2 regions of the Paenibacillus sp. Y660 genome follow, and region 1 is predicted to be linked to the other one. Evidence: riboswitches for the same ligand, from Rfam matches in the RefSeq annotation. Region 1 holds a riboswitch; the other holds the start of a gene.

Region 1 (4,889 bases):
GGCCGTTATTCGAAATGGGAATTTAAAGCTGCTTGATGTAAGGGGAGCAGTCGTTCGGGATTGTCAGGTCAAGGATGGCTCGGTATATGGCTCAAGCATATATGGCTATTTTGGATCGCCTGCCGTAAATGTTGCTGCTGGCACCTTCACGTTTAAAACGGCGCATGGCGTGGGCAATGGAGCACAAGTATCGTTTGAGCAATGGATCGGTAAGGTTCCGACTGGAATCAGCGTCGATAAGATGTATTACACCGTAAACGTTACTTCACTCGGCTTTCAGGTTTCCGAGACGCTGGGAGGCGCGCCGGCAATCATTGCAGATGCAGGGACACCAGGATTTAATGTCAGCCGATATAATTACGGAAGATGCTATTTGGCAGATATAACGGTAGAGCGGGATTGGCGCCCGAATAACACGCTCGCCCCGAACTTTAATCTGCTCGCTGCAGGTGCTGTATTAGAAAATATAACGGTAAAAAACTACGATCTGTCGATATTGGTTCCACAAGATTATGCGGGCCGCCCGACCATTGTAAATGGATTGACGCTCATTGAAGGCTCCGCTAGATTTGAAGGCAGTCATGTTAGCAATAGTGAGTTTATACGGGCTAAGACTCCGCTTTTGGGCAATACCGATATTCAGCTTGGCTCAAACGATGCGAAGTATACGAGGCAGGTTACTATGCGCAACGGGCTGTTTCAAAATCTAGGAATCGTAATGGACGGGAATTCACTTGTAACGGGATCTACCTTTATAAATGCCTCTGTTGGAAAAGCTGACAATACGAAAAAGGCAATTATCTCGAGCTCCTACTTTGAAAATAGTAAACTCAACTTCAACTGGCTGCGTCATAATCAATCGGCAATCGTCGCGAAGTCTGTATTTAGAGGAGTAACCGTAACCGGAACGGCACCATATATCCGGTTAGAGGATAATACGGATTTAGGGAGCGCCTAATTCTAGAAGCTGAAGAAGAAAATACTTCCCTGCAGTTTGTTCGTCTTGCAGGGAATTTATTTGATAGCATGTTCTTAATTAAGAATTATATGTTCCTTATAATGAATATTTGGAGGAGATAATGAAATGGCGATTTTAATTACTGGCGGTGCAGGTTATATCGGAAGTCATACATGCATAGAGCTTCTTGAAGCGGGATATGAGGTCGTTATCGTCGATAATCTGTCCAACAGCAGCCACATCTCATTAAACAGAGTCGCAGAAATAACGAACAAAACGTTCACGTTTTACAAAATGGACCTCATGGATCGCGGCGGGCTGGAGGGTGTATTCGCCAGGCATTCGATAGAAGCGGTCATTCACTTTGCAGGTCTTAAGGCTGTTGGCGAATCGGTTCAATTGCCATTGTCCTATTACCATACGAATATTACAAGCACTTTAATACTATGTGAGGTTATGAAAAAATTCGGGGTGCATAAACTAGTATTTAGCTCCTCTGCAACGGTATACGGCTTGCCGGAGCAGGTTCCTATTGCAGAAGCCTCGCCGCTAGGTGCGACTAATCCTTACGGCAGAACAAAGCTTATGCTGGAGCAAATTTTACAAGATTTAGCAGTGTCGAATGAGGAATGGGGCATTTCGATCCTGCGGTACTTTAATCCGGTGGGCGCCCACATTAGCGGAAGGATTGGTGAGAATCCGAATGGCACTCCAAACAATCTGATGCCTTACATCACGCAGGTAGCAGTTGGGAAGCTTGCGCAAGTGAACGTTTTTGGAAGTGATTATCCTACTGTAGACGGCACTGGCGTAAGGGATTATATCCATGTCGTCGATTTGGCGCTGGGACATGTGCAGGCACTGAAAAAAATGATGACTAAATCAGGCGTAGATATTTTCAATCTTGGCACCGGCCGCGGCTATAGCGTGCTGGAGATGATTGCTGCATTCGAGAAGGTATCCGGGCGCAGCATTCCGTATACAATTGTAGACCGCAGACCAGGCGATATTGCGATTTGCTATGCGGATACGCATAAGGCAAACGAGGAACTGGATTGGGCTGCTATTCGCGGCATTGAAGAGATGTGCAGAGACTCGTGGCGGTGGCAATATGCGAATCCGAACGGTTTTGAAGTAGAGCCTTATTTGATGTCTGAGCTGGCAGCGGCTTCGTACATAGAAGCGGCGCAATAGGGAAAATTGCCATTTTCAAAGCTAGCTGATCAAACCTAGCTGATCAAACCTAGCGGAGTATAGTACATAAATTCTATGTCATTTTACATTGCTTGAAAACATTCGACAAAAAATGTATTTATCTATCATTTTAGTAAGACATGAAGCGACAGCATGCGCATAATTGGTGATTTATAATACAGATATAAGTGAATGACAAGCATAGGGAGACGTTGAAATGCGTTTAGTATCTGGGCACCTTAAACGCATGGAGTCAGTGGTGCAACCGTCCCAAAATGAATGGGGGACATGGGAAAATGGTACTTATAAATTCCGATGACAATCAGGACTTGGATATGGAGTGGGTAGCATTAATCATGAATGCACGTTCTTTGGGGTTCAGTAAGGAAGATGTGAGGAAGGTGCTGCTAGCCCTAGAGGAAAGCAAGAAGGATGATATTCAGGAAACAGCTGTATAAAAGCGGAAAAAGCGCTATTCGCGCTTAATTTTCCATTTATTAAATTCTAGAAACTCTTTAAACTGATCCTTGCTTACGCCAGAGGCCATTGCCTCTCTAACTAAGTCAGCCCATTCATTGTCAAGGTGATCGGGGGTGCGATCCGTTTTTTCGTTGTTATTGAGAAATTCTTCAACGGTTACGTTTAAAACCGCGCCTACCTTTTCAAGAAATTGAATCGAAGGATTTTGCTGGAGCCCTCGTTCAATGGAGCTTAAGTAAGATTTTGCGACGCCCGCCCGTTGAGATAACTCTGTTAGGGAAAGGCCTTTTCTCTTGCGCAGCATCTGAATACGTTCTCCGATCATAAGAAACTCCTCCGTTATCACATCGTTGTAGACAATTACTATTATAACGAAAAAATGTTAGTAGCGATAGCTAGTAACCTTTAACATGATTTATTTTTTTATTTCCTATTATAGTATCCACTTATTATCATGAATAAGTGGATATTTTTGGTTGAATAACAGCTTGATTTAGTTCTATAACAAGTAGTGTTGGACGTAAAATGATGGCGAAGCGATAAATCGACAAGTTGTTTTCAATAGAGAACAAAACCTTGCGATTATTTGCAATATATCGTTGAAATATTGGTTGACAAAGGTAAATATCAGGTGTAATATGCAGTTATGTTCTCTATTAAGAACTTTAAATTCAACAAATGATTTTCGAAAATCGTTCTTCATATCGAACAATTTTGATATCTAGCCGGAGGAATCGATGAGCGCCATCGCAGCCATTTTTCTAACTGATCAAGGAAGTCATGCATGGAGGCAAGGCGGCTCCTTAATGGAAGCTTTATCTCAGTATCCTTGCGATTCGGCTCAGGCCTGGCATGAGGATCATATATTTCTAGGCTGCCATAACCAGTGGATTACTCCTGAGTCGGTGGGCGAGCGCAATCCATATGTTGATTCCGAAAGAGGGCTGGTCATAACCGCGGATGCGATCATTGACAATCGGGGAGAGCTGTTTGGCCTGCTGCAGGTAGAACAGCATCGACGGAGCCGGATGTCGGATAGCGAGCTGATTTTGCTTGCTTACGACAAATGGGGCGAACATGCGCCTGCATACTTGGCTGGCGACTTTGCATTTATGATTTGGGATCGCCGCAATCACAAGCTGTTTGGCGCTAGAGATTTCTCGGGCGGCCGCACCTTGTATTATCACAGGAATGCGGAACGGTTCGCCTTTTGCACAACGATTGAGCCGCTGCTTGCGCTGTCTGGAACGGAGCACTTGCTGAATGAAGATTGGCTAGCCGAGTTTCTAGCTATCGTGGGCATGGTAGACGCGGCAGATGCTTCCACAACAGTCTACCGCAATATCGAGCAGCTTCCGCCTTCTCATAGTATTACGATCAAGGATGAGCGGATAGTCCTAGCAAGATATTATCAGTTTAGACCTTGTGAGCGCGTTCGATTCAAAACGGATGATCAATATGTAGAGGCGTTCCAAGAGGTGTTCGAGCAAGCCGTTACGTCAAGGCTGAGGACGCATCGCCAAGTAGGCGCACAACTCAGCGGCGGACTGGATTCCGGCTCGATCGTAAGCTTCGCTTCAAGGGCGCTGCGCAAGCAAGATAAAAGGCTGCATACGTTCAGCTATGTTCCGACATCCGATTTTATCGATTACACAGCCGAATATATGATGCCGAATGAAAGGCCGCTTATTGAATCAACTGTCGAGCATGTCGGAGGGATTGAGGATCACTACCTCGATTTCCAAGGGAGAGATTCCTACTCCGAGATCGACGGATTTCTAAATATTATGGAAATGCCTTATAAGTTTTTTGAGAATTCCTTCTGGATGAGAGGCATGTTCGAGCAGGCAGAGAAGCAGGGAGTAGGCGTGCTTCTAAATGGAGGCAGAGGCAATTTATCGATCTCATGGGGATCGGCCATTCCTTATTACGCAACGCTGCTCAAAAAAATGAAATGGATCAGGCTGCTGCGGGAAATGCGTCAGTACAGCCTTAATATCGGCTCTGGCCGAGCGCATGTATTCTCTAACGTCAGCCGAGCGGCATTTCCGCTTATTGAACAGCTGCGGCCTTCCCAGGATACGTACCATTATCCAATGGTGATCAATCCCGAATTTGCGAGGAGGACCGATGTATTTAATCGGCTTGGCGAGCATGGCATCGATCAATCCGGATGGTTTGCGGCCAAGGATGTGTACGAGGAAAGAAAAATCCATTTCGATGAAGTATTTCACTGGAACGCAGGCAATACGCTCTC
Region 2 (4,889 bases), on a different contig from region 1:
AATGGCGGTTATGTTGTTTACAAGGGAACCCCGCTCTATAGACGCGAGATCGAGAAGAGCCGGTTGGAAGCACTCGTTAAGACAGCTGCTGAACATAATCACGGACTCGTGTTTGAAGGCGAGCATAACTATTTCGCGGACAAAGAGGATCATCCCTTTATTATTGAATCGGTCAATTCGCTAAAGGTTGATCTGCCAGGCTACAACCCGGAATTTTGGAAGACGGACGGCATCTATCAAGTGTTTCTTCACTGCGAAAGCCATGAGGAGCATTTGTATGACGGGCTGCATACGGAATTAAAGCTCATTCGCTGGCACCCGCAGGCGATTGATGTCCTGCCCGCAGGCGGATCAAAGGCGCAGGGTATCGAGGCGCTGCTGGATAAGTTAGGCCTTACTTCGGCAGATGCAGTTGCATTTGGCGATGGGTTAAACGATAAAGAGATGCTGGAGACGGTTGGATTCGGCGTCGCTATGGGCAACTCCCACCCCGAGCTGCTGCCATTTGCCGATTATGTGACGACGCATGTTGATGAGCAAGGAATTCGCAATGGTTTAATAGAAGCGGGATTATTGCAAAAGTAGATTCATTCCTGCCTGCCATTTACCGTTGGTTCATATAAATACAAAAGCAGCCCTGTCTCTTCGTGAGACGGGGCTGTATGCGTTTCATGGACAGGAATGGAGCTTTCTGGGAAGACTATTCGTAGATGATCTTTAGAGTGCGACATGAAAGGCGGTTATTTACTGATGGATAGTACGAGCAAGCAGGAGTATGTGCTTCGCGTCGCGATTGCGGAGGCAGGCTATGAGGAAGAAAAGCCGGCTATTCGCAGCATTAAGCTGGAGGTAGCGCCTGGAGAGCTTGTTGGCCTGATTGGTCCTAACGGAGCGGGCAAAAGCACGACGATCAAGACAATTCTAGGGTTAATGGCATATGTAAGCGGAGAAATCGAGATTGGCGGCCAAAATAAACGGTATGCCTATGTGCCGGAACAACCGGTATTCTAAGAATATTTTACGCTGTGGGAGCATCTGCACTTGGCAACATTGCTTTGCTTTATCGTATGGGGCTGTATTAGCCTGCTAGCGCTTCGCAAAAAAGCTGTTTAATGTACGTTATAAAACAGAAATGATTACAGAAAAAGCGGCCTTGATCAATCTATGATCACGGTCGTTTTTTGATAGGAACCGAAACCGGTTTGGTTTATTGCTTGGCGGTTTTTTTGCTTAAACGACCACTCACGACGAGGTACATGAGAATACTAAAGATGAATCTGTCGAATTATGATGAAATACGATGAAGATTATTATATAAGTGTTGATCTTATAACTGGAAAATAGTAGAATGTTCCTAAATCAATCCAGTGATTGCCAATATTGTCTAGGGAAATTATGGGCATTTAAAATTGAATATCAGGCAAAACCACTGAAAAGTGGCGACGCAAAGCTATAGGGACTACTTCTGAAGAAGAAATGTCAGCCAGTTGCAAATCAAGCAAGCCGTATAGCTGTGACTATGAGCCTGTATCCTTTTTACTTATGCTATTTTTTCCTTTGAAGTATTCTACTGGGGATTATAGAAATAGCAAAGAGAAAGAGGGATAGTTAATGGAGAAAATCATTACATCTGATATTCGCAATCTTTTCCCTAGCGATGACGGTAACTTAAAACAACGTAATAATTTTTTAGAACTAATTAGTCAAATTGTAACGGGTGTAGATGAATTAAAAGATCCAGAATCGGTCTATCTTAAAGGTCAAAAAGATCGGGGGCCTGCTTTTTACAGTGAAATCGTGAAAGAAAGCCGCATTCCTAGTACGGGCCAACCGCTTCAAGACGTAAATAAAGAGCTGCTGAAACTTCTTTATGCTCACCCTTATCATACGAAGTATTTTCTTACGAACATTTTACCAATGGCGAGTATTCCTGGCGTACTTGGCATGTTGGCTGCTTTTATGGTAAACGGGAACAATCTTTGGGATGTATATGGTCCTGCGGGCGCTGAAGCTGAGGTCAAGGTTGTCACAATGATGTCTAAGCTTGTTGGATATAACGCTGCAGTAAGCGGAGGATATACGACTTGGGGAGGCCAAGGCGCTATATTTACTGCATTGCGGTTAGCCATCAACAAATACTCGTCTGCTGCTTCCAAGAGCGGAGCGCCTAGCCATTTATACTCCTTTTGCTCCGAAGCGGCACACTACAGCCTATATAAATCGATGGAAGCAACGGGTCTAGGCAGCGATAATCTTATTAAAGTGAAAACGAACGAAGATAGTTCGATGAATGTGTCGGATTTGAAGGAAAAAATGGAGAAAGTCATTCAATCCGGAGGAATTCCTATCTTTATTGTTGCGACTACGGGAACGACCGATGCAATGGGGATAGATGACCTTGAAGAAATTACGGGTATGACTGTTCAGCTTGCAAGAGAATTTGGCATTCCACGTCCGCATATTCATGCTGACTCGGCTCTTGGCGGTTTTTTTGCCTTTTTTAACGAATATGATTTTACACTTAATCCGCTATCTTTTCATGAAGAGGTTTTGACCAGCTTAAAGGGAATTCAGAGCCGAATGAGGCATCTGCATTTGGCGGATTCGCTCTGCTTCGACTTTCAAAAGCTTGGGCAGACGCCATATTCGACAAGTTTGTTTTTAGTTAAAAATGCTGCGGATTTGAAGCTCGTAGATTTGGACCCGGACGAGACTCCATACGTTGGACATCGCGGTTATGGGCAGTACCACACCAGCTATACGCTGGAATGCTCAAGAATGGGCAGCTCAATCAGCATATACAGCGCACTCCTAGCATTTGGAGTTGAGGGTTATCAACGGCTTCTTGCTCAGTTTGTCGAGGTCAACCTAGCGTTCCGACGTACACTCACTCGCGAAATCCCGGAAGCCATCATCGTTAATCCGGATAATGCTGGCATTATTACACTTTTTCGAATTTATAGCAACGGGCATAGCGGCTATAAGAGCGAGCTTAGCGGGCAGCAATCCTACGACCAAGTGGATCAAACGAACCAATTAAATGAAATTCTTTTTGAAATTCTCGGCAAAGAGAGAGGGAAGATGTTCTTTGGCGATACAAAGAAGCATCTCTACGTGCCAACCTCTGATGGGAAACGTCTCGCCTTGTATGCTACAAAACTGTTTGTCATATCTCCATACACACAGCTTGAGCACGTTGAAGAAATCGTTAACTATTTAAAGTTGAGAGTGCAAGAGACATACAAAGAATATCGGTGCAAACATCCTGGAGGTATCCAACATGAAGAGGTCTATCATTAATTTTGCATGGTTTAAGGAACATCTTTCTGTAAAAATCGCAGCTAGTATCTTTATTCTTCAGCTCATCACATGTATTGCCTTTGCTATATCGGGTTACATCGTTAATCAGAACTTGACAGAAAGTTTAATAGACCAGTTCGATGAACGTCTCAAGACCGACATTCAAATTGCTACAGAAGCCTTCTCATCCATACCAGGTACAGAAGTAGAACTGGCTAGTGCAGAGGATCCTAACTATGCAAAAGTAAAAGAGCAATTCGAAGCATTAAAAGTAGCTCATAGTTTTGAAAATATTTATATCTTGTCGAGGAGTCAAGAAAATGAACGTATTCTGATTCTATCGGGTATTCCCGATGATTTTGGCACTCCGTATCCATTTACTGCTGAGATGAAAGAAGCAATGAGCGCTGGCAAGCTTGTCCTTAGCCCAATCTATCAGGATGAGTACGGTACGCATAAATCGGTCTTTGTACCGCTAGTCAATCAAAAAGGGGAAGCTTACGGAATTCTAGGCATTGACTTAGATGCTTCTATCGTACCCAAAACGGCTTCGTCGGCTAAGCTGACTTCCTTCATTATTACGATTGTCATGTTTGTTGTAGGCAGTCTCCTAGCAGTCGTAATCAGTAGAATTATTACAAATCCACTTCGTAAATTGATGGTTGCAACGGAAAAAATCGCCAAGGGTGATTTGCAAACGACTATAGCTGTGACTAGCCGTGATGAGATAGGGAAGCTGGCCGGTTCCTTTGACTCGATGATTCAAAGTCTAAAAAACCTTATTCATCAGGTTATCGCTTCCTCTACTCTAATAGCGGATACGAGCCATCATCTGCACCAGTCAGCAAGTGAGTCCACAAATAGCGCGGCGATGGTCGCGGATTCAACTAACCGGATGAGCGATGGCATCAACGACATTGTTGTCAGTGTCTCTCACAGCAATACAACCATTATTGACATCAATTCCGAAATCAAGAGCGTATCGGGCGGCATGAAGGATATGCAAAGTATTGCGGGCCAGGTACAGGAGCAATCGGAGCAAGGGCAAAATTTGGTTGAGCATACGCTTCAACAGATGAATGTCATTAAGCAATCGATGACGCACTCCCAAGAAGCGGCAGCTATGCTTGATGAGCGCTCGAAGGAAATTAGCGAAATTATTACGATCATCTCAGACATTTCATCGCAAACCAACCTGTTAGCTCTAAATGCTTCAATTGAAGCTGCTCGTGCGGGAGAAGTTGGACGTGGATTTGCCGTTGTAGCGGGCGAAGTGAAAAAGTTGGCAGCGCAGTCCGCAGAAGCTGCATTGTCTGTAACGGAGCTCATCTCCAGCACCCAAGACAACAGCAGGCTAGTGATTGAACGAATTGCAGAAGGCAGCGAGGCGGCTGATCAAGGCTTAACGTGGATTACAGGAACGTACGATAACTTTAAAGACATTCATAGCGGCGTAACGCATTTCTATGCACACACGGATCATATGCTGAACGCTCTGGATAAGGTAGACGGCTCCTTTGGATCGATATCCGGGGCTATGCAGCAAATTTCAGGCGTTACGCAGGAACAAGCAGCAGGTACGGAAGAAG

Evidence for each region. A riboswitch is a leader RNA that binds a small molecule or an ion and turns the genes downstream of it on or off. The one in region 1 is predicted to bind cyclic di-GMP.
Region 2: it holds a riboswitch for cyclic di-GMP, as region 1 does, so the genes downstream of both, AC2TDN_RS12505 (pyridoxal phosphate-dependent decarboxylase family protein) here and AC2TDN_RS15980 (anti-repressor SinI family protein) in region 1, are expected to answer to the same signal.

The regions. Positions count from the first base shown of each region.
Region 1 covers NZ_JBXBBJ010000013.1:81,673-86,561, forward strand. The annotation lists gene AC2TDN_RS15970 (right-handed parallel beta-helix repeat-containing protein) at 1-958, shown strand, start outside; gene galE (UDP-glucose 4-epimerase GalE) at 1,085-2,152, shown strand; cyclic di-GMP riboswitch class II at 2,351-2,432, shown strand; gene AC2TDN_RS15980 (anti-repressor SinI family protein) at 2,449-2,610, shown strand; gene AC2TDN_RS15985 (helix-turn-helix domain-containing protein) at 2,625-2,957, opposite strand; gene AC2TDN_RS15990 (lasso peptide isopeptide bond-forming cyclase) at 3,370-4,889, shown strand, end outside.
Region 2 covers NZ_JBXBBJ010000009.1:5,407-10,295, forward strand. The annotation lists gene AC2TDN_RS12495 (Cof-type HAD-IIB family hydrolase) at 1-585, shown strand, start outside; gene AC2TDN_RS12500 (ATP-binding cassette domain-containing protein) at 751-1,011, shown strand; cyclic di-GMP riboswitch class I at 1,410-1,495, shown strand; gene AC2TDN_RS12505 (pyridoxal phosphate-dependent decarboxylase family protein) at 1,612-3,300, shown strand; gene AC2TDN_RS12510 (methyl-accepting chemotaxis protein) at 3,281-4,889, shown strand, end outside.